Regions from separate parts of the Rhizobium sp. A37_96 genome, predicted to be linked through region 1. Evidence: predicted binding sites of a transcription regulator. Region 1 holds the regulator's gene; each other region holds the start of a gene.
What was found. Region 1 encodes LexA, which represses DNA repair genes until DNA is damaged. Its sites were predicted from a motif close to TGTTCNNNNTGTGTTCNG; they were not measured.
Positions count from the first base shown of each region.

Region 2: the regulator LexA is predicted to act here: its motif matches at 1,413-1,430, upstream of ACQZ6J_RS15585 (helicase-related protein).
Region 3: the regulator LexA is predicted to act here: its motif matches at 1,393-1,410, upstream of ACQZ6J_RS07405 (2'-5' RNA ligase family protein).

Region 1 covers NZ_JBNWDS010000013.1:180,742-183,011, reverse strand. The annotation lists gene ACQZ6J_RS26270 (ComEC/Rec2 family competence protein) at 1-424, shown strand, start outside; gene lexA (transcriptional repressor LexA) at 405-1,127, opposite strand; gene ACQZ6J_RS26260 (VOC family protein) at 1,547-2,270, shown strand, end outside.
Region 2 covers NZ_JBNWDS010000004.1:393,341-395,610, forward strand. The annotation lists gene ACQZ6J_RS15585 (helicase-related protein) at 1-1,171, opposite strand, end outside.
Region 3 covers NZ_JBNWDS010000002.1:206,972-209,241, reverse strand. The annotation lists gene ACQZ6J_RS07415 (GNAT family N-acetyltransferase) at 1-411, shown strand, start outside; gene ACQZ6J_RS07410 (methylated-DNA--[protein]-cysteine S-methyltransferase) at 422-985, opposite strand; gene ACQZ6J_RS07405 (2'-5' RNA ligase family protein) at 1,490-2,113, shown strand; gene ACQZ6J_RS07400 (SulP family inorganic anion transporter) at 2,123-2,270, opposite strand, start outside.

The sequences.
Region 1 (2,270 bases):
AAGCACCGAGGAGCAGAACGCGGTCCGCAAGGCAATGGAAGACGCGCTTGACCAGACGATGCAGGGAAGCTTCGCCTGCCAGAAAGGCGCATGGTGCGTGGCGATGCTCGAAGACGGCGCCATGCTCGTCACCATAGAAAACGCGGCCTATTTGCCGCCGGCTTGCGATACGGCAAACATCGTCGTGACACCGATCCGCTTGCGGCTGGATCATTGCCGCTCCGGGGCGATGCTGATAACCGGCGCGACATTGCGGCAAACCGGATCCATCGAAATGGCATTCACAGGCGACAAACCCGTCGTTTCCGTGGCGTTCGAGAACCCGCAACGACCATGGACGCGGCATCGAACCTACGATTGGCGCACCGACAAATTCGGCGCGCCGATCCAGCCGGCGTCACCGCTCAGTGATAGCGCCGAATGAGGCCGACGAGCTTACCTTGCACCTTGACGCGGTCCGGCCCGAAAATGCGGGTTTCATAGGCCGGGTTGGCGGCTTCCAGTGCGATGGACGCACCCTTGCGGCGGAAGCGCTTCAGCGTCGCTTCCTCGTCGTCGACGAGAGCAACCACGATGTCGCCGGGGCTGGCTGTCGTCGAATTGCGAATGATGACGGTGTCGCCGTCGAAAATACCGGCGTCGATCATCGAATCCCCCCTGACTTCAAGCGCGTAGTGCTCGCCTGAGCCGAGCATATCGGCGGGAACGGTAATATCATGGGTATTGTTCTGGATGGCGGAAATCGGAACACCGGCGGCGATGCGCCCCATGACTGGAACCGATGCCGAACCGTTGTGATCGTCATTGGCGATCTTTGCCGGGGCGGGCGGTGCGACCGGCTGAGGCTTGCCGAGGCTGCCTTCGATGATACTGGGCGAGAAGCCGCGTCGCGGCTGCAGGCTCGGATTATAGGCCTCCGGCAGCTTTATCACCTCCAGCGCTCTCGCCCGATTCGGCAGCCGGCGGATGAAGCCTCGCTCCTCCAGTGCCGTAATCAGACGGTGAATACCGGACTTGGATGCCAGATCCAGCGCATCCTTCATCTCGTCGAAAGATGGCGGAACGCCGGATTCCTTCATGCGTTCGTGAATGAAGAGAAGCAGTTCCTGCTGCTTGCGCGTCAACATCGTCTTGGAACCCCAGAATCAAGAAAAAGTCGTGAAACAAATCCAGAACGGACACTATATGTTCCATATGTGTTCCGCAAGTACTTAAATTTCGGTAAAGCCTTGTTCGGACGATTAAATAATTACCACTGTCGAATGAACCGACTGAAAGCGCCAATGGATTGTTTCAGTTTTAATGTATTGATAAATATTGATAATTTTGAATTTGCGCCGTTTAGGACACTTTCGCTTGACCAAGGTGTCTCCCGCGTCGACGAACGGGATATTACGCCGGGTAAGCCAGCTACAGAATAGAATCAGCAATCACGTTTGCGAGATTGCGTTCCATCGGTGTCGCCCTATCTCCCGGTCTCTTGCTTCCATCTTGAATTCGATGATGGATGGGCGCAAATCTGCTCCCGTAGGGAAAAGGAGAAAGCATGGCGCCGTTGCCGCATCCGCTGGATCATCTCGTGCTGCCGACCGTCAACATCGCTCTGGCGCGCGAACGTCTCGGCAAGCTCGGTTTTACGGTCGCTCCGGACGCACGCCATCCTTTCGGCACGGAGAATGCCTGCGTCTTCCTGGCCGACAAGACCTATCTCGAACCTTTGGGCGTGGCGTCGCAGGAGCAGTGCGAGACGAGCGTCGCCGACGGGAATGTCTTCGTTGCGCGCGATCAGGCCTATCGTTTCCGAGTCGGCGAAGATGGCTTTTCCGCCATGGTCTTCGGCACGGACGATGCCGTTGCGGATGACGCGCGCTTCAAGGCGGGCGCGATCTCCGCCGGGCGGATGCTGGATTTCTCCCGGCCCATGAAGATGCCGGACGGAACCGAAACGACGGCCGGCTTTCGCCTCGCCTTCGCGGCCGATCTGCGCGCGCCGGATTTTCTGGCTTTCTGCTGCCAGCGCATCAATCCGTTGCCGGCGGACCGCAGCGTGCTCGAGCGTCATGAAAACGGTGTGAGCGGCATCGCGCGGGTGGCGCTTTCCGCATCGAAACCGGAGGCGTATCGCGCCTTTTTCGAGGAGGTCGTCGGCGGCCCGCGAATTTCGGAGCATTCCTTCGGCTTGACGATCGAAACCGCCAATGCCGAGCTCGAGATCCTGACGCCGGAAGGAATGGAAGCATTCTACGATTTGCCTGTTCGCGCTAGCGATC
Region 2 (2,270 bases), on a different contig from region 1:
CAATGAGATCGGCATGCTGGGCAGGCGTAATGCGCCGATAGTCGGGAAGCGCACAGGCCTCCCACAATTTCTCAACCCGAGCCGGGCTGCTGGCAAGATCGACTATCTCCAGATCGCGTGACAGATATTCCAATGCCTGCTGGTCTACCGCAGGCAGCGCCCGCGTCAAGCCCTGCACGCGTGGCGCGTCTTCCAAACTTGCACGCAGCGCCGCGATCGAGGCGAAATCCGGATCCTTGCTGCGCCATTGCAGCACTTTCACCATGTCGAATTCATGCCCCTCGATCCGGCGCACCAATTCGTCGTCGAACGGATCCACCTGTCCCGTGACGCCGAAGGTGCCGTCCTTGAGATGACGGCCGGCACGGCCGGCGATCTGGCCGAGCTCGGCGGGATTGAGGTTGCGGAACTGGTAACCGTCGAACTTGCGATCCTGGGCAAAGGCGACATGATCGACGTCGAGATTGAGGCCCATGCCGATCGCATCGGTCGCAACCAGATACTCGACGTCGCCGGCCTGGTAGAGCGCCACCTGCGCGTTGCGGGTGCGCGGGCTCAGCGCGCCGAGGACGACGGCGGCGCCGCCGCGCTGGCGGCGGATGAGCTCCGCGATCGCATAGACCTCGTCGGCGGAAAAGGCGACGATCGCCGTGCGCTGCGGCAGGCGGGTGATCTTTTTCTGGCCGGCATAGAAGAGATGCGACAGTCGCGGCCGTTCAAGGACGGTGATCCCGGGCAGCAGCTGCTCGAGGATAGGCCGCATCGTACCGGCGCCGAGCAGCAGGGTCTCGTCCCGGCCGCGCAGATGCAGGATCCTGTCGGTGAAGATATGTCCGCGCTCCAGGTCGCCGGCAAGCTGCACCTCGTCGATGGCGACAAAGGAGGCGCGCGTCTCGCGCGGCATGGCCTCGACCGTGCAGACGGAGAAGCGCGCATTCGGCGGCGATATCTTCTCCTCGCCCGTCACCAGCGCGACATGCTGAGCCCCGACCTTCTCGACCACGCGCGTATAGACCTCGCGGGCAAGCAACCGCAACGGCAGGCCGATCACGCCGCTGCCGTGTGCCACCATGCGCTCGATGGCATAATGGGTCTTGCCGGTATTGGTCGGTCCGAGCACCGCGGTCACGCCGCGTCCGCTCAGGATCATAGGCTGCGAAGTCTGAGTCATGGGTCCGTGCATGGGCGAGAAACCGCCGTCTTCCGATCTGCGAGTTCCTCTTGGAGGAAACGAACAGATGACGACCATATGTGACAAAGGCAAGACCTGAATAAAAAAACAGATGCGGCAACAATCGATTTCATAATTGGTCGTCTCAACCACAAGCTACATTTACGCTGCATCCCATACGAGTCCCGGAGATTCCGGAACAGCCTGGGAACGAATCGGCGACGAATCGCTGACTCTTTATAGTTCTTTATTTGTTCACTACAACATATGGATTTTCGGGGGAAGATTTCTACCAGATGCTGAATCGCGTTTCGACGTCTTTTTCGTGGAAATGAGAGTCAAGCAACGAATCCGGAATGCCCGAAAATTTACGTCGCGACATGGTTAATTATTTGTAAAATTTTATAATTTCTACAAACTGGACGAAGGCGCCAGGAAACGGGCCAAAGCCGGAACGAATCGGCGACGAATCGCGGATTCCACATTATTCCGCTTTTGTTCTCCACAACATCTAGCGTTTTCCGGTGGGAATTTGCCGGACTCCGAATGGTTGAGCCGCGGATTCCGGCCGAATCTGTGATTGCGGCCGATCTTTTAGCGAGCGGAACTATAATGAATCAACAAATACACCCATAAGGTGCATCCGTTAACGCTTCGATCAAAGCCGGAACGAATCGGTGACGAATCGCGGATCGTCGCAGGTATCGTCTTTGTTCACGGCTACATGTCGTGTCCCGCCGGGACAGCATCGCTACATGAAGAACGGCACGGGCGCCGGCTTTGATGGCGAGTGCGCGGCAAATTAACCAATCAGCGCAGGAACCACCACTTTTCGGCGATCCCGCTTTCATCTGCGTTGCTCTTCCGGCGCGCGGCCAAGTGCGCCGGAAAGCCCCGATATTAACAAAAGTCCAAACAAGGAACGAATCATCGACGAATCACAGACATTCGGCCTTTCCCGTTTCGTTCACCGCAACCCATTGTATTTTAATCATATTTTAACCATAGAAACAGGTCTCGCGCTGTTCTCGCCGCCGCTGCGCCGCGCTGTCGCGTTAACCTTTCGCTGACCATTGAGGCGGCTGCTTACCGGCATTTT
Region 3 (2,270 bases), on a different contig from region 1:
ACCTCCAGGGAATCGTGGATGCGGATGCTGTCCTATCACGGCCTTTGGCCGTTGCTCGGACATGGCTACTGGGCGGTGCGCGAGAAATCTTCCGGCCGATATGCCGGCGATCTCGGCTTTGCCGATTTTCATCGGGTCATGGAACCGCCGATCAAGGGCATTCCGGAAGCCGGCTGGGCGCTGGCGACATGGGCGCACGGCAAGGGCTTTGCCACCGAAGCGCTGGGAGCCGCCGTTGCCTGGCTCGACGATCAGCCGCGATTTGACCGCAGCGTCTGTCTCATCTCGCCCGGCAATACGGCTTCGATCCGCGTCGCCGAAAAGGCCGGCTATCGCGATCCGAAGCCGGTCCGTTTCAACGACAAGGACACGCTGCTGTTCTCGCGCGCCCGTCAGGCGCGGAAAGAATAGGGCGAGCAGCTTAAAACGCCAGCGACTGCTGTACCGGCTTCGGCGGCGCCAGCTGAACGCCTTCCAGCTCCAGCATGCGCGCCTTGGCGTTCGAGCCACCGGGCGCGGAAAAGCCGCCGATCTTGCCGCCGGCCGCCAGCACGCGATGGCAGGGGATAATCAACGCCACCGGATTTTTGGCCATGGCCTGCCCGACATCGCGGGCGGCTTCCGGCCCGGCGCCGAGCTGCTTGGCCAAGCTTCCATAGGTGGTGGTATGGCCCCAGCCGACCTGCCGGGCGGCATCGTAGATCTGCCTGAAGAACGCATCCTGCTCGCCGAGATCGAGCGTGACGCCGGAAAAGTCGATCTCCTCGCCCGCGAAATAACGCTTCACCTGGGCGATCACCTCTGCGACCGCCGGGGTCGGCGTGCCGGGCTGCGCATCCGGCAGCCGGCGCAGAAGCAGGCGCTCGGTCGCTGCCGCATCCTTGGTCGGCAATTGAAAGCGCAGGATGCCGACATCGCTCCAGGCGATGCCGCAGAAACCGCCGGCGGTTTCGAAGATCGAATAATTCTGCCTTGTCTCGTTCATAACGAAAGCTCCCGTGTTTCCACTTGTCATGAAAATCGTCCCGGAGAGCGTCGAATTCAACCCGATTCTTGCGAGGATCGAGTTGCCACCGTCTTTGCCACAACGAAATCCCGCAAAGACGGTGGCGAGCACGTCTATCAATACCCGCCGCCGGACGGAGGAGAACTCTGCGTCATGCCGCTGCCGGAACTGCCGCCACCGGACGTGGAACAAGACGCGACCCCAAGGCCGATAAGAGCGAGAACAACGGCCGAAAAGAAAATTTTGGCACACATGGATGGTCATTCCTTTTTGAGAGAGAACGGCTACGAAACCCCGGCCTAGGATGAACAGATCAGGCCGGACTTTTATTCGGTCGCTCTTTTCAAAATGAGGATTGCCGGTCGCAGCCGCGCTCAGCCGCCATTTGTTCTTGTTTTGTTCTTGATCTGACTGCTGTCTCGTCGTATGATTTCTGGATCGGGAAAATGGAAGGAGGCAGAGCGGGCAAGCTTTGAGCGATCCATGAAGAACAGCGGACAACTTTCACTCAATCTTGGAAACGGATCGCGCAGCCGGACGCCGCCGCCTCCGGGGCAAGAACCCGCCAATGGACTCTATTTTGCCATCCTGCCCGACCAGGAGACTGCCGCGCGCAGTTTTGAACTCGCCGGAACGTTTCACCGCCAATACGGCTTTTCAACGAAGCCGCGGCGCAAGGATCTATTGCATATCACCCTCTATCAAATGCAAATCGATCCGGCGCGCGAATTGCCGGAGGACGTGGCGTTTGCGGCAATGGAAGCAGCGTCGACGATCAGAAAGCGATCGTTTCCAGTCCTGTTCGATCGGGCTGTGAGCTTCGGCAATAGAGACAATCGGCCGCTTGTCTTGTGGAACAAGGATGGAAACGCGGAGCTGAAAGCGCTTCATCGCGAACTGGATGAAGCCGTGGAACTGACAGGCTTCAAGAGAGGGCGCGAAAAGCTGGTCGAGCCGCATATGACGCTGCTTTATCGCGGGCACGTCATTCCGGATATCTTGCTTGAGGAACCCGTTTCTTGGACCGCCAGGGATTTCGTGCTGATCAATAGCCTCTACGGCAAGGCAACTCACGATCACCTTTGCTATTGGACGCTGCACGACTGAACGGGGCGCTCAAACCTTTGGCTGATCGCCCGCCATCACCGCCGCAACGGCGTCATCGACGCTGAAGCTGCAGCGGCCGTTGACGTCGGCAATGCCGGCGACCGTCATGAGATCGCGGACGCGGTCATGCACACGGGCAAACTGGACGCGCAGGCCC